Regions from separate parts of the Nocardioides sp. SRI_004 genome, predicted to be linked through region 2. Evidence: predicted binding sites of a transcription regulator. Region 2 holds the regulator's gene; the other holds the start of a gene.
The links. Region 2 encodes HrcA, which represses chaperone genes, less so after heat shock. Its sites were predicted from a motif close to TTGGCACTCGNNNNNNNCGAGTGCCAA; they were not measured.
Positions count from the first base shown of each region.

Region 1 (10,761 bases), on a different contig from region 2:
CCGTCTTCGGGGCCGGCCTGTGGGCGGCGGTGCTCGCGATGGCGGTGGCGTACACGCCCTTCGTCGCGCGGATCCTGCGCAGCGCGATGCTCAAGGAGCGCAGCCAGCCCTACATCACCGCGCTGGAGGTGCAGGGCCTCGGCGCGACCGCGATCTGCGTGCGGCACCTGCTGCCCAACGTGTTCCCGTTCATGGTCGCCCAGGCGTCGATCCTCTTCGGCTACGCCGTCCTCGACCTCGCCGTCATCTCCTACCTCGGCATCGGGGTGCAGCCGCCGGACCCGGACTGGGGCGTGATGATCTCCGAGAACCAGTCGGGCATCCTGCTGGGCTACCCGTTGCCCGCGTTGTGTGCCGGAGCGTGCATCGTCGCGGTGGTCGTCGCCATGAACGTCCTCGGGGAGCGCCTCCTCGAGCGCGCGGAGAGGAAGGGCGGCCGATGAGCGCGCCACTGCTGCAGGTCGACCACCTCGGCCTCGACCTGCCGGTCCGGGGCGAGCACCGCACGGTCCTGCGCGACGTGTCGTTCACGGTCGGGGCGGGCGAGGCGGTGGGCCTGGTCGGCGAGTCGGGGTCCGGTAAGTCCATGACCGTCCGGGCGATCGACCGGATCCTGCCGAAGGGTGCTGTCCAGCGGGGCACCGTCTGCTTCGACGGCCAGGACGTCGGCGCCCTGTCCGGCACGGCCTTGCGGACCTATCGCGCCGAGGTGGCGGTCGTCTTCCAGGACCCGCGGGTGCACATCAACCCGGTGCGCCGGGTCGGCGACTTCATGACCGAGGTGCTGCGGACCAATCGCGGTGTCGGGCGCCGTGAGGCCGCCGAGCGCGCCGTGGCGATGCTCGCGAGGGTGGGCATCCCCGACGGCGAGCGCCGGCTCGGGCAGTTCCCGCACGAGCTGTCCGGCGGCCTGCTGCAACGCGTCATGATCGCCAGCGCACTGCTCACCGAGCCGCGGCTGCTGCTCGCCGACGAGCCGACAACGGCGCTCGACGTCACCACGCAGGCCGAGATCATGGGACTGCTCGACGAGCTGCGCCGCGACCTGGGCCTGTCGATCCTGTTCATCACCCACGACCTCGACCTGGCCGCCGCCTGCTGCGACCGGACGGCCGTCATGTACGCCGGCGAGATCGTCGAGCTGCGCGCGTCGCGCCTGCTGCACGACGACCCCCTGCACCCCTACACGGCGGCGCTCGCGGCGGCGCGGCCGTTGCTGGACCGCCGGATGGAGGAGCTGGCCGCCATTCCCGGCCGGCCGCTGTCCGCGCTCGAGGCACCCGCCGGTGCCTGTGCCTTCGCCGCGCGTTGCCCGCACCGCGAGGACGCCTGCACGGCGTCCGCCCCCGGCCTGGTCGAGATCGACAGCGGAGCGGCCCGGTGCCTCCGGGCGGACGCGCTCCGTGGCGTCCTGGGAGGAGCCCCGCATGTCCGTCACTGAGGTCGAGGAGGAGGAGCGGGCCGTCGACGTACCCGTGCTCGAGGTCCGTGGCCTGCGCAAGGAGTTCGGTGGCGTCGTGGCGGTGGAGGACGTGTCCTTCACCCTGCGCCGCGGCGGCTCGCTCGGGATCGTGGGGGAGTCGGGGTCCGGCAAGACCACGATCGCGAAGATGGTCACCGGCCAGGAGCGACCGACGGCCGGCTCCGTCACGGCGTGCGGGCGCGACCGGTCGACGCCGTCGCGCCGAGGCGCCGAGCGCCGTCGCCGGGGGAGCGAGGTGCAGATCGTCTTCCAGGACCCGTACTCGAGCCTCGACCCGCGCCAGCCCGTGGACCGCGCGATCGACGAGGTGCTGCGTCTGCACCGGCCGGACTGGACCCCGGCGCAGCGCACGGCGCGGGTCGCCGAGCTCGTGGGCATGGTCGGCCTCGACGAGCGCCAGGGCAGTGCCCTCCCGCGGGCCCTCTCGGGCGGCCAGCGGCAGCGGGTCGCGATCGCCCGTGCGCTCGCGGCCGAGCCGGAGGTGCTGATCCTCGACGAGTCGGTCGCCGCGCTGGACGTCTCGATCCAGGCGCAGGTCCTGAACCTGCTCATCGACCTCCGCCGCCGGCTCGGCATCAGTTATGTCCTGATCAGCCACGACCTCGCGGTGGTCCGCCAGCTCACCGACACGGTCGTGGTGATGCACCGTGGCATCGTGGTCGAGCGCGGCAGCACCGAGGACGTGCTGGACGATCCCCAGCACGAGTACACCCGGCGGCTGCGGGCCAGCGTGCCGACGCCGGGCTGGGACCTCGCCGAGGTACGACGGGCGCTCCACCGGGCCCCGGAGTGACGCCGACCACCTCCTTGTTAGCCTCGGAGACGATGAGTCGCGACGTGGCGGAGGCGGAACCGGATCGATCGGCGATCCCGGTGGAGCCCGCAGTGCTCGGCTCCCTCCTCGACGCGCCGGAGCCGCGCGCGGAGGCCGGGGTCGGCCTCGGCGTGTGGCGGATGGAGACCGCGCGCTTCGGCGACCACGAGCTCGAGCTCGGCGCCGGGTGGCTCGACGAGGCGGAGCGGGAGCGGGCGTCGTCGTACGTCCGCGCGGAGCTGCAGCGGGCCTACGTGCTCGCCCACGCGGCCGCGCGCCTGGTCGTGGGCGCCACGACCGACACCCCGCCGGAGAAGGTCGTCTGGGGCCGCCATGCCTGCCCCGGCTGCGGTGAGCCGCACGGCCGGCCCCGGGCGGAGGGCGCGCCGGTGGAGTTCTCGCTGTCGCACACGCCGGGTCAGGTGCTGATCGCCGTCGCCGACGTGCCCGTGGGCGTCGACGTCGAGCGTCATCCCGACGACCCGGTCGCGCTGGCCGGCCTGCTCCACCCGCGGGAGACCGACGAGATCAGCGCCGCCGCGCACGGGACCCTCGACGGGGGTCGTGCGACGGTCCGGTTCACCCGCGCCTGGTCGCGCACGGAGGCCTACCTCAAGGGCATCGGCATCGGGCTGGGCCGTGACCCACACCTCGACTACCTCGGCACCGACGACGCCCCCGGCCGCACCATCGGACCGTGGGTCGTGCGGGACGTGGCCGTGCCCGAGGGGTACGGCGCCGCGGTGGCCGTGCTCGGCTGAGCCTGCCGAAATCCTCGCGCTCAGCGCCGCGCGATGGCCACCACGGCCATCGTCAGCACGAGGGCCCACATCACCAGCGCGGCTGTCCACATGATCGTCACACCCGTAGAGACGCGCGGGAGCCGGATTCGGTTGCATGCCCTGGCGTCGGCGATGGGGGACTCTGCCCACCCCCGTCGGATACTTGCCGACGTGGTGAGCTTCCTCCTGTCGGTCACGTTCGCGTGCGGTGTGGTCATCGCGGTCGCGCACGTCATCAACGCCCGCTTCATCGCGCCCGTGTACGACGTCGTGGCCAACCTGGTCGCGTTCGTCTCCGCCGTCGCGGCGTCGGTGATGCTCGGCCACTGGATCCCGGCGGGGCTCTCGAGCCTCGCGGTCGTGTGCTGGCTGGGGCTCGCGCGGCGCACCTGGCGTGCGCTCCGCAACCGGGACGCGGCGCCGGCCGGGGAGCGGGTCAGCGCCCACTGAGTCGTCGGACGCGAAGGGTGCCCCCGGTAGGAGTCGAACCTACGACCTTTCGCTTAGGAGGCGGCTGCTCTATCCACTGAGCTACGGGGGCTCGGCGAACCATCTTGTCAGGACCGGGCGCGTCGGGCCGAGTCGGGGCGGGCCGGACGATTCGCCGCGCGGCGGGGTGAGCGGCGAGAATGGTGTCCATACCACGGACCCGGCTTGGCCGGGACCGTACGGTGGGTGCGGCGCGTGAGCGTCGTACGGCAGCTGACTCGGCAGCGCGTTGAGTTCCACTGACCACGTTCCGCCCCGAGGCGGCCGCACGACCAGGTGATTGATGACGCAGGTAGCTCCTCCCCGGCCCACGCCGGGAGGTCCCCGTGAGCCCGGTAGCCGGGCTCGCCGCGTGTCGACCTCCCGTCCGGTACGACGCACCCGCGGCACGCGTGTCGCGGGCCGGCGCAAGCGGCCGCAGCCCGGCAAGGTGGTCTTCAAGGTCATCATCTCGAGCCTGCTGGGGCTGGGCCTGCTCACCGGCGTCGGCGTCGTGGCGCTCTACAACAACCTCAACGGCAACATCCAGCACGAAGAGGTCGACGCGCAGCTGAAGAACCGGCCCGACAAGGAGGCGGTGGCGGGTCCGCAGGAGCCGCTCAACGTCCTGGTCATGGGCTCGGACACGCGCTCCGGCGAGGGCAACGGCATCGACGGCGAGGCCGGCGGCGGTCTCTCCGACACCACCATCCTGTTCCACCTCTCGGCCGACCGGACGTTCGCCTACGGCATCTCGATCCCGCGCGACAGCGCCGTGATCCGGCCGACCTGCTACGACCACGACGGCAAGGAGATCGCCGGCAGCGGCGGCTACGTGAAGTGGAACGAGGCCTACGCCTCGGGTGGCCCGGCCTGCACGATCCAGCAGTTCGAGCAGCTCTCGCGCGTGCGCATCGACAACTACGTCGTCGTCGACTTCAACCAGTTCAAGGACATGGTCAATGCCCTCGACGGCGTCGAGGTCTGCATCCCCGAGGACATCGACGACCCCAACCACGACGTGCACCTCGAGGCCGGCACCCGCGAGATCAAGGGCAAGGAGGCGCTGACCTACGTCCGCGCCCGCTACCGCATCGGCGACGGCACCGACCCCAACCGCACCCGCCGCCAGCAGGCCTTCATCGGCTCGATGATCAACAAGGCGCTCACCGCCGGCATGCTGGCCCGCCCGGACCGCCTGATCCGGTTCATGAACGCCGCGACCTCCTCGCTGCAGACCGACTTCGACGGCATCGCCGAGATGGCCGACATCGCACTCACCGCGAAGGGCATCGGCGCCGACAACATCAAGTTCGTCACGACGCCGTGGGTGTACTCCGACAAGGTCAGCGCCGGCATCGAGTGGACCCCCGAGGTCGACAAGCTCTGGCGCCTGGTCCGCAAGGACAAGCCGCTGACCTCGGAGTTCCTCAAGGACGCGCTCAGCGCCGGCGACAAGCCCGACGGCACGCCGTCGGCCGGCGGTTCGGGCTCGGCGAGCGACAAGGCGAGCGACAAGGCCAGCGATTCCGCCAGCGGAAGCGCCTCCGGCGGTGCGACGGGTGGCGCCACCGACACCGCGACCGACGGTACGACGAACGGCTCGGACGGCCTCTCCGACGAGGGCCGCGCCGCCGCCGGCCTCTGCTGAGGGACCCGACTGCCATGGCCGACACCCGCGATCCGGACGAGCCGGAGTGGAAGCGCAAGCGCCGCCTCGCCGCGATCTTCGGCGACGTCGAGCCCTCGGTGACCTCCGACGAGAAGGACGACGCCCGACCTGAGGCGGCCCGTGAGTCCGCCTCGGAGAAGTGGCTGAAGGAGCAGGTGCCGCCCCACCACGGCCAGTGAGCGGGTGTCCGGTGTCGGCCCGGTCGGACGTCGGGCGGCGAGGGTTGCGTCATGCGAAGCGGTCGTCCGAGCGCTCGGTTCGTATGACGTCCCGGGCCTGGTCCGTGGCGGCGAGGGTTGCGTCATGCGAAGCGGTCGTCTGGGCGCTCGGTTCGTATGACGTCCCGCCGACGTTGCCGGCGTGCGCACCGCGAGGCGGAGGATCTCGGTCGAAAACGAGCGGTGCCGCCCCACCACGGTCAGTGATGGAGCGGCACCGGGAGTGCTGCGGGCCGGCGTTGCCGGCCGGGGATCAGCGGTTCTGGAGCGAGTCGCGGATCTGGGTGAGCAGGACGATGTCCGGGGCCTCGGCCTCGGGCTGGTCCGGGAAGAAGCGCTCCTTCGCCTTCGTGTACGGCGTCACGACGAGGAAGTACACGATCGCGGCGAGGATCACGAAGGAGATCACCGCGGTGATGAAGGTGCCGATCGGGATGCCGACTCCGTCGCTGTCCTTCCAGATGACGACGCTGTCGAAGTTGGGGCTGCCGCCGAAGATCCGCGACACGAAGCCGAGGAGAACGTCGGTGAAGGTCTTGACGACGACCGCGAACGATGTGGCCATGATGAAGGCAACGGCCACGTCGACCAGGTTGCCCCTGAGCAGGAACTTCTTGAACCCGTCCATGTGATCTCTCCTCTTTCCGAGACTTCCGCGTAGTGAGCGTGCTACGACTGCGAAGCAACCTAACTGCGACGCCATGTATAAGTCACGTAGGCAGCAACGGACGCGGACGTGACCTGATACACGTCCTCCTGGGCCAAGCCCACCACCACCAGGCGCCCCGGCAGGGCACCGTCCCCGGCGTGGCGCGCGTCGGGAATCGCCAGCACCAGCGCGTCGTCGGCCAGGGGCTCGGCGGTCCCGGCCTGCGGATCGGTCGCCACCAGCGTGATCCGGTCGCCCACCGTGAGCAGCGCGGCCTGCCCCGCGTCGGACAGTCGCACGGGCAGCGCGACCGTGCCCGGGGGCTGCGCCGAGGCGAGCCCCTCACCGACCAGGCGGACGTCGGTGACCGGCTCCCCTGCCCGGAGCGGGGCCGCCAGCACCCGTCCCTCGGGGTGCCCCTCCGCCCCCTCCGGTACGACGCCGGGCGGCACCTCCGCGTCCACGAGGTCGTCGTCGGTGAGGACGTGGCCGGCGGGCAGGTCGCGGGCGGCGACCCGCAGGCCGGTGCTCGCCGGTGGTGGCGGCGCGAGGGTGTGCAGCGCGGCGGCGACCGCCCCGGCGGCCAGCAGGACCGCGAGCGGCCGGCGCCGGCGGAGCACGCGGCGTCGTACCCGGGTCAGGGTGTCGGCGACGCGGTGCCGCAGCGGGCGGGGCGGGCGGGGCGGGGTGGACGGAGCCATGCCCGCGACGCTAGGTCGTGGCGCGACCGCGTGCAGCGGTCATCCACAGGCCCCGAGCCGCAGGCCTCAGGCGGGGGAGGCCGCCGCGCCGGTCGAGCTCGACGAGGAGCTGCTCGACGAGCTGCTCGACGAGGAGCTGCTGGACGAGCTGCTCGAGGAGTCGGAGGACGACGAGCTGGACGAGCTGTCGGACGAGGTCGACGCGGCCGGCGTCGTCGACGTGCTCGAGGAGCGGCTGTCGGTCTTGTAGAAGCCGGAGCCCTTGAAGACCACGCCGACGGAGTTGAACACCTTGCGCAGCACGCCGTTGCACTCGGGGCAGACGGTCAGGGCGTCGTCGCTGAAGCTCTGGACCTGCTCGAACGCGTGGCCGCACTCGGAGCAGCGGTACTGGTAGGTGGGCATCGGTGGACTCCGTGGTGATGCGTGTTGGCACTCTCGACTGTCGAGTGCCAATGATACGTCACGCCCACAGGAGGGTGGGCATTCGCCGCGACGCAGGGACCACCCGGCACAATGGCGCCCACCATGGTGGACGGAACCAGCAGCACCGACGACGCGCCCGCCGCGTCCCCGCTCCAGTCCCGCGAGGCCACGACGGACCTGACCCGCCGGGGCTTTCGCGCCTGGTCGGGCCCCCTGCGCTGGATGGCCGGCATCGCCGTCCTCCTGGCGCTGGCGCTGGTCGCCGGGCTCGTCACCGCGGTCGTCGTGGTCCGCCGCCCGTGGCCGCAGACCAGCGGCGAGATCGAGCTGTCCGGCCTCGAGGGCGAGGTCGAGGTGGTGCGCGACGACGCCGGCATCCCGCAGGTCTACGCGGACTCGATGCACGACCTGATGATGGCCCAGGGCTTCGTCCACGCGCAGGACCGCTTCTTCGAGATGGACGTACGACGCCACGCGACCGCCGGGCGGCTGTCGGAGCTGTTCGGCGAGGACGGCCTGGAGAGCGACCTGGTGGTGCGCACGCTCGGCTGGCGGCAGGTCGCGGAGCAGGAGCTGACCATGCTCCGCCCGGCCACCCGCAGCGCGCTCGACGCGTACGCGGAGGGCGTGAACGCGTGGCTGGCGGGCCGTTCGACGTCCGAGATGGCGCTCGAGTACACCCTGCTCGGCATCACCGGCCTCGACTACACCCCCGAGAAGTGGAGCGCCGTCGACTCGATCGCCTGGCTCAAGGCGATGGCGTGGGACCTGCGCGGCAACCTCGAGGAGGAGATCGGTCGCGCGCTGACCGCCGCCGCGGTCGGGACGGAGGCGAGCGCGGAGCTCTACCCGTCGTACCCCTTCGAGAAGCACGCGCCGATCGTCGAGCAGGGCGGCCTGCTCGGCGACGTGTTCGACCAGGACGTCGAGCCCTCCGGGTCCGACCTGCTGCGGCGTCCCGCGCCGGGCGGGCGGCGTACCGTCGCCGCGCTCGCCGGCGTGCGCTCCGTCCTCTCCGGGGTGCCGGCGCTGCTCGGCAGCGGCGACGGGATCGGCAGCAACAGCTGGGTCGTCGACGGCGAGCACACCGCGACCGGTGCGCCGATCCTCGCCAACGACCCCCACCTCGGCATCTCGCTGCCCGGTGTGTGGACCCAGGTCGGGCTGCACTGCCGCACGGTGTCCACCGAGTGCCCGATGGACGTCGCCGGCTTCAGCTTCTCCGGCGTCCCCGGCGTCGTGATCGGCCACAACGCCGACATCGCGTGGGGCTTCACGAACCTCGGCCCCGACGTCACGGACCTGTACGTCGAGCGCGTCTCCGGCGACACGTGGCAGTCCGGTCGCAAGGAGCTCCCGCTGACCACCCGCGACGAGACGATCGAGGTCCGTGACGGCGACCCGGTGGACATCACCGTGCGGTCCACCGACCACGGGCCCCTGCTGACCGACCTGGTCGACCTCGACGAGGAGCTCGACGCCGTCGACCTCGCCGACGACGACGGGCTCGTCGAGCAGGCCGACGACGTCGCGCGGGCCGACACCGCCGCGCCCGGCGACGGCTGGGACGTCGGGGTCTCGCTCGCGTGGACCGCGCTCCAGCCGCACCCCACCGCCGATGCGCTGCTGGCGCTCGACATGGCGAGCGACTGGGAGTCCTTCCGTGCCGCGCTCAGCGACTTCGCCGTGCCCGGCCAGAACGTCGTGTACGCCGACCGCGAGGGCCACATCGGCTACCAGGCGACCGGCCTGGTGCCGATCCGCAGGGCCGGCAACGACGGGCGCACGCCCGCCGCCGGCTGGGAGCCGGACACCGCGTGGACCGGCCGCTTCGTCCCGTACGACGCCCTGCCCAACGTGCTCGACCCCGAGTCCGGGATCATCGCCACCGCCAACCAGGCCGTCATCGACCCGCGCCGCTACCCGCCGCACCTCACCGACGACTGGGACCAGGGCTACCGCTCCACCCGGATCAACGAGCTGCTCGACGCCGACGACGAGCTGAGCGTCGCCAAGATGGGGGCCATCCAGCTCGACGACTGGAGCGCGATCGGCGAGGCGCTGACGCCGTACCTCCTCGAGGTCGACCTGCCCCGCGGCTACTACTCCGACGGCCAGAGGCTGCTGCGCTCGTGGAACTACCGCCAGGGCCCCGACAGCGCGGCTGCCGCCTACTTCAACGTGGTGTGGCGCCAGGTGCTCGAGCGGACCTTCGCCGACGAGCTGCCCGCGGCGCTCGAGCCGGACGGCGGCGACCGCTGGTTCACGGTCGTGGCGCGGATCCTGCGGCGCGCGTCGAGCCACTGGTGGGACGACGTCGAGACCGACGACGTCGTGGAGGACCGCGACGACATCCTGCGCGAGGCGATGATCGCCGCGCGCGACGAGCTCACGGCCCGGCAGTCGCCCAACGCCGACGAGTGGACGTGGGGCGCGCTGCACGAGCTCGAGCTCCGCTCGGCCACCCTCGGCGAGTCCGGCATCGGCATCGTCGAGCGGCTGTTCAACCGCGGCGGCTGGGAGGTCGGCGGTGGGGGATCGCTCGTCGACGCGACCGGCTGGGACGCGCGGGAGGGGTACGACGTCGTGACCGCCCCGTCGATGCGGATGGTCGTGCCGATGGACGACCTCGACGCCGCGACGTGGATCAACCTCACCGGCGTCTCCGGGCACGCCTTCCACCCGCACTACACCGACCAGACCGACAAGTGGGCCCGCGGCGAGACCCTGCCCTGGGCGTTCTCGGAGGATGCGGTCCAGGACGCCGGCGAGGACGTCCTCACCCTCACCCCCGGCGGCTGAGCGTCAGAAGCGGGTGATCCCCGACGGCGTGGCGGCCGCGCTGACCGGCCGGTCGTGCGGCTCCGCGGGTACGACGGGGAGCCGCTCGTCGTCGTACAGGAGCACGCAGGTGAAGGTGCCCACCGGCACGCGACCCAGCGCGCGGTCGTAGGAGCCGCCGCCGCGACCGAGCCGCAGGCCGTCGGCACCGACGGCGAGGCCGGGCACGAGGACCGCGTCGCACGTCGCGACCGCCTCGACCCCGAGCGGGGTGGTCACCGGTTCCAGCAGGCCGCGCCGGGCCGGGGCCAGCGAGCCCGGCCCCGTGTACGGCGCCCAGTCGAGGTCGTTGTCGGGCAGCAGCACCGGCAGGACGACCCGCTTGCCGGCGGCGACCAGCCGGTCGAGCAGCTCGGTCGTGCCGGGCTCGCCGCCGACGGAGACGTAGCAGGCGACACTGGCCGCTCGTCGTACCTCCGGGGCGTCGAGCAGGGCGTCGGCGATCGCCCTGGCGGCGGCCCCGACCTCGGCGAGCGGCCGCCGGCGGCGGGCCGTGAGGAGCTGGTCACGGACTGCCAGCTTGCTGATCGCACCGTGGCCGGTTTGCCCATCCATCACGAAGCAAGCCTACGATCGGAAACATGGGTATGAGTGGCCGCAGCAGCGGCCTGGAGATGGCACGGGCGAAGATGGCCGATGCCGGGGTCGACCCCGTCGCGATCGAGACGTTCGCGCACTACTACCGGCTCCTCGAGCACGGCGAGACC
Region 1 covers NZ_JBYCZV010000001.1:319,025-329,785, forward strand. Annotated here, with positions in the region: gene AC2YHB_RS01580 (ABC transporter permease) at 1-443, shown strand, start outside; gene AC2YHB_RS01585 (ABC transporter ATP-binding protein) at 440-1,441, shown strand; gene AC2YHB_RS01590 (ABC transporter ATP-binding protein) at 1,428-2,276, shown strand; gene AC2YHB_RS01595 (4'-phosphopantetheinyl transferase family protein) at 2,309-3,058, shown strand; gene AC2YHB_RS01600 (hypothetical protein) at 3,251-3,529, shown strand; tRNA gene AC2YHB_RS01605 (tRNA-Arg) at 3,548-3,620, opposite strand; gene AC2YHB_RS01610 (LCP family protein) at 3,921-5,198, shown strand; gene AC2YHB_RS01615 (hypothetical protein) at 5,213-5,398, shown strand; gene AC2YHB_RS01620 (MscL family protein) at 5,691-6,065, opposite strand; gene AC2YHB_RS01625 (SAF domain-containing protein) at 6,125-6,787, opposite strand; gene AC2YHB_RS01630 (FmdB family zinc ribbon protein) at 6,854-7,192, opposite strand; gene AC2YHB_RS01635 (penicillin acylase family protein) at 7,316-10,015, shown strand; gene AC2YHB_RS01640 (5-formyltetrahydrofolate cyclo-ligase) at 10,019-10,609, opposite strand; gene AC2YHB_RS01645 (UTP--glucose-1-phosphate uridylyltransferase) at 10,642-10,761, shown strand, end outside.
Region 1: AC2YHB_RS01630 (FmdB family zinc ribbon protein) is a predicted target of HrcA. The motif match lies at 7,217-7,243, and genes of this name have one in related genera.

Region 2 (10,761 bases):
GAGGACGTCTGCAACGACGTCTACGCGACCGAGGGCTACGAGCAGAGCGTCAGCAACCTGTCCCAGCTGAGCCTGGAGTCCGACGGCATCTTCAGCGACGGCTACTCCCTGCAGATGGCGAAGGTGACCGGCTCGGTCGAGGAGGGCTACACCGTCTCCCTGAACGTGCCGGTGTAGATCCGGGCTGGGAGACTGGGCGGATGCCGTCCGCTCTGCCCGAGGGTGATCCCGCCCCGACCGACGGGTCCCTGCCGGAGCAGGCGCTCGCCGCCCTCGGCGAGGGCCCGTTCGGGTTCTACGTCCACGTGCCGTTCTGCCGCGTCCGCTGCGGCTACTGCGACTTCAACACCTACACGGCCGAGGAGCTCGGCCCCGGCGTCTCCCGGTCGTCGTACGTCGACCAGGCGATCCAGGAGGTCCGGCTGGCCCGCCGCGTGCTGGGTGCGGCGGAGCGCCCGGTGGACACGGTCTTCCTGGGCGGCGGCACCCCGACGCTGCTGCCGGCGGGCGACCTGGGCCGGCTGCTGCGCGCGATCGACGACGAGTTCGGCCTGGTCCCGGGCGCCGAGGTGACGACGGAGGCCAACCCCGACTCGGTCGACCTCGCCTACCTGACCGAGCTGCGGGAGGCGGGCTACACCCGGGTCTCGTTCGGCGTGCAGTCGGCGGTGCCGAAGGTGCTGGCGGTGCTCGACCGGACGCACGACCCGCTGCGGGTCCCCGGAGTCGTCGAGGCCGCCCGCGCGGCGGGCTTCGACCAGGTGAGCCTGGACCTGATCTACGGCACGCCGGGGGAGAGCACGGAGGACTGGGAGACCACCCTCGAGGCCGCGCTGGCGTGCGCGCCCGACCACGTCTCGGCGTACTCCCTCATCGTCGAGGACGGCACCGCGCTGGCCCGGCGCGTGCGCCGCGGCGAGCTGCCGATGCCGGACGAGGACGACCTCGCCGACAAGTACGTGCAGGCCGACGAGCGGCTGACGGCCGCCGGGCTGGGCTGGTACGAGGTGTCCAACTGGGCCCGCGACGACGCCGCGCGGTGCCGGCACAACCTCGGCTACTGGGCCGGTGCCGGCTGGTGGGGGGTCGGCCCCGGCGCGCACTCGCACCTCGGCGGCGTGCGCTGGTGGAACGTGAAGCACCCGGCGGCGTACGCCGGACGGCTGGCCGCGAGGGAGAGCCCGGCCCACGCCCGGGAGGTGCTCGACGACGACACCCGGCGCGTCGAGCGGGTCCTGCTGGAGCTGCGGCTGCGCAGCGGCCTCGATCCGGCGGTGCTCGACGACGACGGCCGACGGGCGCTCGCGGGCCTCGTCGCGGAGGGTCTGGTGGAGGACCGGACCGACCGGGTGGTGCTGACGTTGCGCGGGCGGCTGCTCGCCGACGGCGTGGTGCACCGCCTGCTGAGGTGAAAGTTAACTAACTGCAGTGTTACACTCGACTTTATGAAGAAGTCGGGACCCTCGATGTCGGGGCCAGTGATCGGCTACGTGCCGGGCGCCTTCGACCTGTTCCACATCGGTCACCTCAACGCGCTGCGCCAGGCACGGCAGTGGTGCGACGTCCTGGTGGCCGGTGTGGTCGCCGACGAGGTGTGCCTGGACACCAAGGGCGTCCAGCCGACCGTCCCGCTGGCCGAGCGGCTCGAGATCGTCGAGGCGATCGGCATCGTCGACGCCGTCTACGCCGAGAACACCGCGAGCAAGATCGACTCCTGGCGCGACGTGGGCTTCCACCGCATCTTCAAGGGCGACGACTGGAAGGGCACCGCCAAGGGCCTGCGCCTCGAGCAGGACATGGCCGCCCTCGGTGTCGAGGTGACCTACTTCCCCTACACGCTGCAGACGTCCTCGACCGCGCTCCGCAAGGCACTGGCGCACCGCGGGGCGTCATGACCACCGTCGTCTCCGACGACGGCATCCTCCTCCCGGCCGCCTCGCGGCCCTTCCTCGTCGAGATCGACGGGCACTACGTCTGGTCGCTCACGCCCGAGCGCGACGGCGTACGGAAGCCCGGGGGAGTCCTGGTGCCGTGGCCGGGAGTGCTGCGTCCCTACCTCTCCGGCCGCGGCCGGGTGCGGGTCACCGATGCCACCGGAGCCGAGGTCCTGTACGACGCCGAGGTCGGCCTCGGTGCGGGCGAGGGTCCGCTCGCGGTCGTGGACCGCGCGGGTCACCGGTTGTGCGTCGACAAGGTCGGTCACCTGACCCGGTCGTTCGAGGCGACCGCCGAGGAGGTGCGTGAGGAGATCCTCGCCGGCACCCGGCGCGCGATCGACGACCTCCGCGAGCACGCGGGCGTCAAGGCCTACCTCAACTACGGAGCGCTGCTCGGCGCCGTGCGCGAGGGCCGGATGCTGGCCCACGACTCCGACACCGACCTTTGCTACCTCTCCGACCACTCCTCGCCGGCCGACGTGATCGCCGAGTCCTACCGGATCACCCGCGCGATGCGCGAGCGCGGCTGGAACCTCCTGCGCATGTCGGGCGGCGACATCAAGCTGCTGCTGCCGCTCTCCGACGGCCGGCTGTGCCACATCGACGTCTTCGTGGCCTTCCACGTCGGCGACACCTTCTTCCAGCTCGGCAACCGGAGCGGGTCGCTGCCGCGCAGCGCGATCGAGCCGTTCTCGACGATCGAGCTGCACGGGCACGAGTTCCCGGCGCCGCGCGACCCGGAGGCGATGCTGGCCTTCCTCTACGGCCCGCACTGGCGCACCCCGGACCCGTCCTTCCGCTACGCCGACCCGCCGGAGGGCGTGCGCCGGCTCGACGGCTGGCTGCGCGGCTTCCGCACCGAGATGGGCCTGTGGACCGGGCTCTTCAACGGACCCGGCCAGCGCGAGGTGCCCGCGGGCTCGTCCTCCTTCGCGCGCTGGGTCGCTCCCCAGCTCGGTGAGCTGCCCGTCGTCGACGTCGGCACGGGCACCGGCCGCGACGCGCTGTGGTTCGCGCGGCGCGGCTTCCGCACCGGTGCCGTCGACTTCTCGCGCGGCGGCCTCGGCGTCGTGCGGCGCAAGGCCAACCGGCGCGAGCTCGACGTCGAGGCCAGCCAGCTGATCCTCGGCGAGCTCCGCTCGACCCTGATGCACGGGACCCGCCTGGCCCGCGACCCGCACCACCTCTACGCCCGCCACCTCGTCGGCTGCCTCGACGCGGCCGCCCTCGACCAGCTGTGGCTGCTCGCCCGGATGGCCCTGCGGCCCGGCGGCGGCAAGCTCTTCCTGGAGTTCCAGGCCACCCACGACGCGCCCGACGGTGCCACCGGCACCCCGCTGGCGCCCGACGGGCTGGTCCGGCGCGTGGACCCCGAGGCGGTCCGGGCCGCGATCGAGGCCGCCGGCGGCGTCGTGGAGCACCTGGTCGTCGTACCGGGCGAGGACATGCTGGACCACCCGGACCCCGCCGTCTGCCGGATCCGGGCCTCGTGGCCCGCGCCCGCGGCTCGCACCCCGAAGGAGAACCGATGAGCACCCACGAGCTGAAGGCGCGGCTGCGCGAGCAGGCCCGCGACCGCCTCCCCGCCCCCGTCGTCGACCGGATCCGCGCGCGGTCGAGCCTGCGCGAGCGGGTGCGCGTCCTCGAGGCCGAGGTCCAGGAGAACCGCCAGCTCAACCGGCGCATCGCCGAGCTGACCGATGTCGTCGCGGAGCTGCTGATCCCGCTCGAGGCGCGTGACCAGGACCGGGTCGACGAGGTGCTGGCGCGCTACCAGCAGGGCCTCTAGGCCCTCAGGACCCCGGCGCGGTCACGAAGTCGATCAGCTCCTCGACCCGCCCGAGCAGCTGCGGGTCGAGGTCCTGGAAGCCGCGTACTCCGCCGAGGACGTGCTTCCACGCCCGGGCGATGTCGGCCTGGTCGCGGTGCGGCCAGCCGAGCTGCTGGCAGGTGCCCTTCTTCCAGTCGATGCCCTTGGGCACCTTCGGCCACTCCTTGAAGCCGAGCCGGTCGGGCTTCACGGCCTGCCAGATGTCGATGAACGGGTGGCCGACGATCAGCACGTCCTTGCCGACCGGCGACTTCATGATGCCCTGCGCGATCCGGCTCTCCTTGGAGCCCGCGACGAGGTGGTCCACGAGGACGCCGACGCGGCGGTTGGGCCCCGGCTTGAAGTCGCGCAGGTGGTCGGCGAGGTCGTCGACGCCGCCGAGGTACTCCACGACCACGCCCTCGATCCGCAGGTCGTCACCCCAGACCTTCTCGACCAGCTCGGCGTCGTGGCGGCCCTCGACGAAGATCCGGCTGGCGCGGGCGACCCGCGCCTTGGCGTCGTGCACGGCGATCGAGCCGCTGGCGGTGCGGGTCGGCCTCGCCGGCGCCGCCTTCGTGACCGGCGGGGTCAGGATGACCGGCTTGCCCTCGAGCAGGAAGCCCGTTCCGAGGGGGAAGGTACGCCGCTTGCCGCGCCGGTCCTCGAGGGTGACGGTGTGCAGGTCGCGGTCGACGGCGACGATCTCGCCGCACCAGTCCGTGGTGACCTCCTCGACGACCAGGCCGTGGTCGGCCGGTGTCTCCACCGCGCGGCCCCGCTTCGGGACCTTCCAGTCTCCTGCCAGCACGTCGGTCCCGTAGCGATCCACGACGGACCACCTTAGGTGGGTCAGATCAGCGGGAGCTGGCGGCGCGCCCGGGGCAATTGCGCGTACCCACGGGGAATCGCGTGGTGCAGGGCGTCCTCCGGGAACGGCCAGTCCGCTGCGGCGTACGCCTCGGCCTCCGGTACGCCGCGACCGGCCAGCTCGCGAATCGTCTCCGCGACGGCGCGCAGCTCGTCGCACTGCTGCTCGACGAAGCGGCGGTCCACCACGGCGCCGTGGCCGGGCACGACGACCGTGTCCGGCGTGGCCAGCCCGAGCACGAGGTCCAAGGTCTGCGGCCACTCCATCGGCCACGAGTCACTGCCCAGCGCCGGGGGAGCGGACTCCTCGACGAGGTCGCCGACGAGCAGCACGTCGGCGTCGGGGACGCGGACCACCAGGTCGCCCGCGGTGTGGCCGCGGCCGGGGTGGACGAGCTCGAGCTGGCGGTCGCCGAGGTCGATCACGGCCGCGCTGGAGAAGGTCCGGTCGGCGGGCGGGGCGGCGGGGTCGGTCGCGTCCGCAGCGGCCTCCGTCGCGTGGATGGGGAGCGCGGCGTCGTACTTCTCGCGGAAGGCGGCGTTGCCGAGCACGTGGTCGAAGTGGTCGTGGGTGTTCACCACGGCGACCACCGGGCCCGCCTGCAGGTCGCCGATGCCGACGATCGCGGCCCGCGCCTCGGCGGCGGTGGCGAGCGTGTCGACCACCACGAGGCCGCGCTCGCCGCCGACGACGGTCAGGTTGACGTCGTACGACGGGACACGGCGGACCCAGACCCGGTCCGCGACCTCGATGAACGGCACGCGGTCAGGCTACGGGGGTCTCGTGACGGCTGCTGCGCAGCCTCCTCGACCGACGAGTCAGCAGAGCCCGGCGTGCAGCTCCTCGCGCAGCAGCTCGCCGAGGTCGGGCGCGGTGCGTGCCGCGCGGGGGAAGGACAGGGTGGTCTCGTGGGACCCGGTCGGGTCGACCCACTGGAGGACCACGCCGTCGGGACGCAGCCCGGCCAGGTGGACGCCGACGACGTCGCCGAGGCGGGTGCCGGTGCGGGTCGCGACGGCCCGGCGCAGCTCGTCCTGGTGGCACTGGTTGGCGTGCTCGACCGAGCGCTGCAGGAAGCCGCGGTTGAGGTCGTGGACCGGGGAGCTGAAGGCGGTGAGCGGGACCCGGATCCGGGCGTCCTCGCGGCCGTGGCCCTCGCGGGAGAGCAGGGCGAAGTCGGGACGGAGCAGGACCCGCATCCGCACCTCGGTGCAGCACTCGCAGTCCTCGAGCCCGGTCGCCTCGAGCCGCCCGGAGAGGGTGAGCGTCGCGTCGCGGTCCGGCGAGCCCGGCCGGCCCAGGCCGCTGTGCAAGGTCAGCAGGGCGCCCCGGCCGTCAGTGGCGGCGATCGCGAGCGCGGCGTCGGCGGGGCAGGCGAAGAGCGGGCGACCGCCGTGGTCCTGCATCTCCAGGTGGGCGTCCTCGAGGCCGGCGGTGACGTCGTCGACGCCGTCGACCACGAGGTGGACGTCGGCCGGGCAGGCGAGGATGCTGCGGGCCGCGGCGGCCAGGCGGTGGACGTCGGTGCGACCGGCGTCGAGACCGGGGTCGAGGGACATGCCGGCTCCTTGGGATCGGTTCGGCCTGATTAGGTGAGCCTAACCTACCTGCTCTGCGCGACGGTGGGAAGGCCGTGTCGCCGGTCCCGCGGATCCGGGGGTGCGCGGGTAGCATTGGCACTCCAGCGGGTGGAGTGCCAAGGTCCACCGGCGTCGGTTCGAGCCGGTTCGAGCCGGTTCGAGTCGGTCAAGCGGTGCGTGAGCAGGAGGTGGGCATGCAGGAGGAGCGCAGGCTCGCGGTGCTGCGCGCCATCGTCGAGGACTACGTCGCGACCGAGGAGCCGGTCGGCTCCAAGGCGCTGGTCGAGCGGCACAGCCTCAACGTGTCGCCCGCGACGATCCGCAACGACATGGCCGCCCTGGAGGACGAGGGCTACCTCGCCCAGCCGCACACGAGCGCCGGCCGGGTGCCGACCGACAAGGGCTACCGGCTCTTCGTCGACCGCCTCTCGACCGTCAAGCCGACCACGACCGCCGAACGACGCGCCATCGCGAGCTTCCTCGACGGCGCCGTCGACCTCGACGACGTGGTGCACCGCTCGGTCCGGCTGCTCGCGCAGCTGACCCGCCAGGTCGCGGTGGTGCAGTACCCCACCCTGTCGCGCTCGACGGTGCGCCACGTGGAGATCGTCGCCCTCACCCCGACCCGGCTGCTGCTGGTGCTGATCCTCAGCACCGGTCGCGTCGAGCAGCGCCACGTCGAGCTCGAGTCCGAGCTCGGCGACGACCAGCTCGCCGCGCTGCGCTCGCGGGTCAACCTCGCCGCTACCGGTGAGGTCATCGGCGACGCCGCCACCGCGCTCGGCGCGCTCGTCCAGGCGCCGGACGCCGACGCGGCCACCCGCGCGGTGGTCGACGCGTTGGTGGAGGCCATGAGCGACCACCGCTCCGACGAGCGGATCGTGGTGGGCGGAACGGCCAACCTCGCCCGCTTCGGCGACAGCTTCGACACCTCGATCCGGCCGTTGCTGGAGGCCCTCGAGGAGCAGGTCGTCCTGCTGAAGCTGCTCGGGGAGGCCACGACCGGTGGCGCCCTGACCGTCAGGATCGGCGCGGAGGGTCCCTACGAGGAGCTCGCGTCGACCAGCGTGATCGCGACGGGCTACGGACCCGACGACGCGCTCGCGTCGCTGGGCATCGTCGGCCCGACCCGCATGGACTACCCAGGAACGATGGCGGCAGTGCGCGCGGTGGCGCGCTACGTGTCGCGCATCCTCGACGAGAGCTGAGCGCCGCTCAGCCGCGTGATGGAGAAGAAGTGAGCCAGGACCTCTACGAGCTGCTCGGTGTCGCCCGCGACGCGGACGCCGACACCATCAAGAAGGCCTACCGCAAGCTGGCCCGGCAGCTCCACCCCGACGTCAACCCCGACGAGGAGAGCCAGGAGCGGTTCAAGCAGGTCACCGCTGCCTACGAGGTGCTCTCCGACCCGCAGAAGCGGGCGTCGTACGACCGTGGCGGCGACCCGTTCGGCGGCGGCTTCGGCGGGCAGGGCGCCGGCTTCTCGTTCACCGACATCATGGACGCCTTCTTCGGTGGCTCCGGGGCCGGAGCCGGCGGTGGTGGCCGGGGTCCGCGCCCGCGGGTCCGGCGCGGCCAGGACGCCCTGATCCGGATCGAGGTCGACCTCGCCGAGGCCGCCTTCGGCGTCTCCCGCGAGCTCAAGGTCGACACGGCCGTGCGCTGCTCGACGTGTGGCGGCGAGGGCGCAGCGCCCGGCAGCCACCCGGTGCCGTGCGAGACGTGCCGCGGTGCGGGCGAGGTCGCCCACGTGCAGCGCTCCTTCCTCGGCGAGATCCGCACGCTGCGCCCCTGCGCCGCCTGCCGCGGCTACGGCTCGGTCATTCCGGACCCCTGCCGCGAGTGCGCCGGCGACGGCCGGGTCCGCTCGCGTCGTACCCTCACCGTCAAGATCCCCGCCGGCGTCGACACCGGCACCCGCGTCCAGCTCAGCGAGCAGGGCGAGGTCGGCCCCGGCGGCGGCCCCGCCGGTGACCTCTACGTCGAGATCCAGGTCGCCCCGCACCCGACCTTCTCGCGCCACGGCAACGACCTGCACTGCACCGTCTCGGTGCCGATGACCGCAGGTGCGCTCGGTACGACGATCCAGATGCCGACCCTCGAGGCCGACCTCCCCGACGCGGAGGACGCCGGCCTGGAGACCGCGTTCGAGCTGCCGATCCCCGCCGGCACCCAGTCCGGCCACGAGGTCGTGCTGCGCGGCAAGGGCGTCCCCGGCCTCCGCGGCGGACGGGGCGACCTGATCGTCGCGATCGCCGTCGAGACCCCGACGAGGCTCGACCCGCGCCAGGAGGAGCTGCTCCGCGAGCTGGCGGCGATCCGCGGCGAGGAGCAGCCGACCGGCGACGTGCGTCCGGCCCACAAGTCCGTCTTCGGCCGCCTCCGCGACGCCTTCACCGCGCACTGAGCCGGCCGGGCATGACCCTCCCGCAGCACCTCGTCCCGTCGCTCGACGGCGTCGCCGCCGGTGACGCCGTGACCGTCGAGGGCGACGAGGCCCACCACGCCGTCGTCGTACGACGCCTGCGGGTGGGCGAGGCCCTGCTGCTCACCGACGGGGTCGGCCGGCTGGTGACCGGCGAGGTCAGCGAGACCACCAAGCGGTCGTTCACCGTGGTCGCCCGGGCGGTCGAGGACCTGCCCGAACCCCGCCCGCGGGTCACCGTGGTGCAGGCGCTCCCCAAGGGCGAGCGCGGCGAGCTGGCCGTCGAGGTGCTGACCGAGGTCGGCGTCGCGCGGATCGTGCCCTGGGCGGCGTCGCGCAGCGTGGCCGTCTGGAAGGGCGAGCGGGCCGCGAAGTCGCTCGCCAAGTGGCAGGCCACCGCCCGCGAGGCCGCCAAGCAGGCCCGCCGCGCCTGGCACCCCGAGGTCGTGCCGCTGGCGTCCACCGACGACGTCGTGGCGCTGGTCGGCGAGGTCGACGTGGCGGTCGTGCTCCACGAGGACGCCACCGAGCCGCTGGGCGCGCTCGCGCTGCCACCCGACGGCGACCTGCTGGTCGTGGTCGGCCCGGAGGGCGGGCTCACCGACGACGAGGTGGGCCGGTTCGTCGAGGCGGGCGCGGTCGCCTGCCGGCTCGGCCCGGAGGTGCTCCGCACGTCGACCGCGGGCGTCGCCGCGGTGTCGGCGCTGCTGTCGCGGACGTCCCGCTGGGGCGGTTGAGCGGCGTCGCCGATTGGGCGGGAACGACAGCTCGCGGGGTCGAGATGTTGCGGATTGGTCCCAAACCGCAACGACTTTCTCACGATGCGAGCAGTGCCTCGACCCGCCCGACCTCCTCGTCCAGCTCCGCCTTCTCCGCCTTGCTGAGCGGCCGCAGGATCTCCCCGAGCACGACCGTGCCGTCCTCGACCCGCCACAGCCCCTCCAGCCAGCCGTCGGCGAAGAGCGCGTTGGACTGGGCGCCGTTGACACCCATCCAGGTGTTGCGCCGCTCGGGGGCGGTGACCCGGTCGCGGCCGGCGTGGGAGAGCCAGACGTTGTCGTAGGTGCCGAGCAGGCGCACCGGGGCGGGCGCGTCCTCGTCGGCGATCGGGGCGCCCTCGACGTCGTAGAGGACCTTGCCGTCCTCGTCCTCGTGCCGGACCAGGTCGTCCATCGCCTTGAGCACGGGCACCAGCCGGGTGATGCCCGACCAGGTGGTGACGTCGGCCGCGGTGGCCGGTCCGAAGGCGCGCAGGTAGCGGCGGACGACCTCGGGCACGTCCGGCTCGGCCAGTGGCGCGCCGAGCCAGCGGTCGGCGAAGTCGTAGGCGACGGCCGTCGACGTCGTCGGCTTCCAGCAGCCGCGGGGCGGCAGCTGCACCAGCACCTCGGCGACCCGGGCGACCTGGCCCAGCTGGCTCGCCGTGTACGACGGGAAGTGCTCCGCGAGCGCTGCCGACATCGCCCGCTGGGGCAGCGGCCCGTCGGCCAGCACGGTGCGGACGGCGGTGGCGAACGCCTCGCGGTCGACCTCGCGCGCCTCGCCGATGGACTGGCTCATCCGCAGCTCGCGGTCGCGCACGGGCGCCGCCCACACCGGCAGCGTGAGGGCGTCGGCGGGCAGGTGCAGGTGGACGGTGTCGCGCAGGCTGAGCACCCGCGCCAGCTCCCGCGACTCGAGCGCCCGGCTCACCTCGAGTGGGTCGAGGTCGGTGAGCCGCGCCGCGAGCGAGAGGTACGGCGGCATCGACTCCTGCGCCTGCAGCCCGACCAGGTGCTCGACCATCTCGGCAGGGGTCCGGTCGACGCGCGCGAGCAGGTGCTGGCGCAGCAGCAGGGTGCGGTTGAGGCGACGCTTGGTGAGCCTCACTCGATCGTGATCCGCTTCGTGTCCTCGGTCGGTCCGCCGCCCTCTCCGTTGGAGGGGTCGTCGGTCCGCGCGATGAGGGTGTACGCGCCGGGGGCGAGGTCGCTCAGGTCGATCTGCGTCTCCCAGGGGTAGAGCTTGTCGGTCCAGCCCTCGGCCGTGGCGAAGCCCTCGAGGACCTCCTTGCCGGTGCTGTCCTCGATCGACCACGGGACCGTCGCCTCGAACGAGCTGGCCCGGCCGGTCGCGGTGATCGTGCCGCTGACGACCGT
Region 2 covers NZ_JBYCZV010000005.1:102,134-112,894, reverse strand. Annotated here, with positions in the region: gene AC2YHB_RS08315 (dioxygenase family protein) at 1-177, shown strand, start outside; gene hemW (radical SAM family heme chaperone HemW) at 201-1,412, shown strand; gene AC2YHB_RS08305 (FAD synthase family protein) at 1,446-1,895, shown strand; gene AC2YHB_RS08300 (class I SAM-dependent methyltransferase) at 1,892-3,469, shown strand; gene AC2YHB_RS08295 (DUF6752 domain-containing protein) at 3,466-3,726, shown strand; gene AC2YHB_RS08290 (DUF3097 domain-containing protein) at 3,731-4,579, opposite strand; gene AC2YHB_RS08285 (MBL fold metallo-hydrolase) at 4,600-5,379, opposite strand; gene AC2YHB_RS08280 (hypothetical protein) at 5,437-6,177, opposite strand; gene hrcA (heat-inducible transcriptional repressor HrcA) at 6,393-7,406, shown strand; gene dnaJ (molecular chaperone DnaJ) at 7,436-8,605, shown strand; gene AC2YHB_RS08265 (16S rRNA (uracil(1498)-N(3))-methyltransferase) at 8,617-9,360, shown strand; gene AC2YHB_RS08260 (winged helix DNA-binding domain-containing protein) at 9,440-10,492, opposite strand; gene AC2YHB_RS08255 (Gmad2 immunoglobulin-like domain-containing protein) at 10,489-10,761, opposite strand, start outside.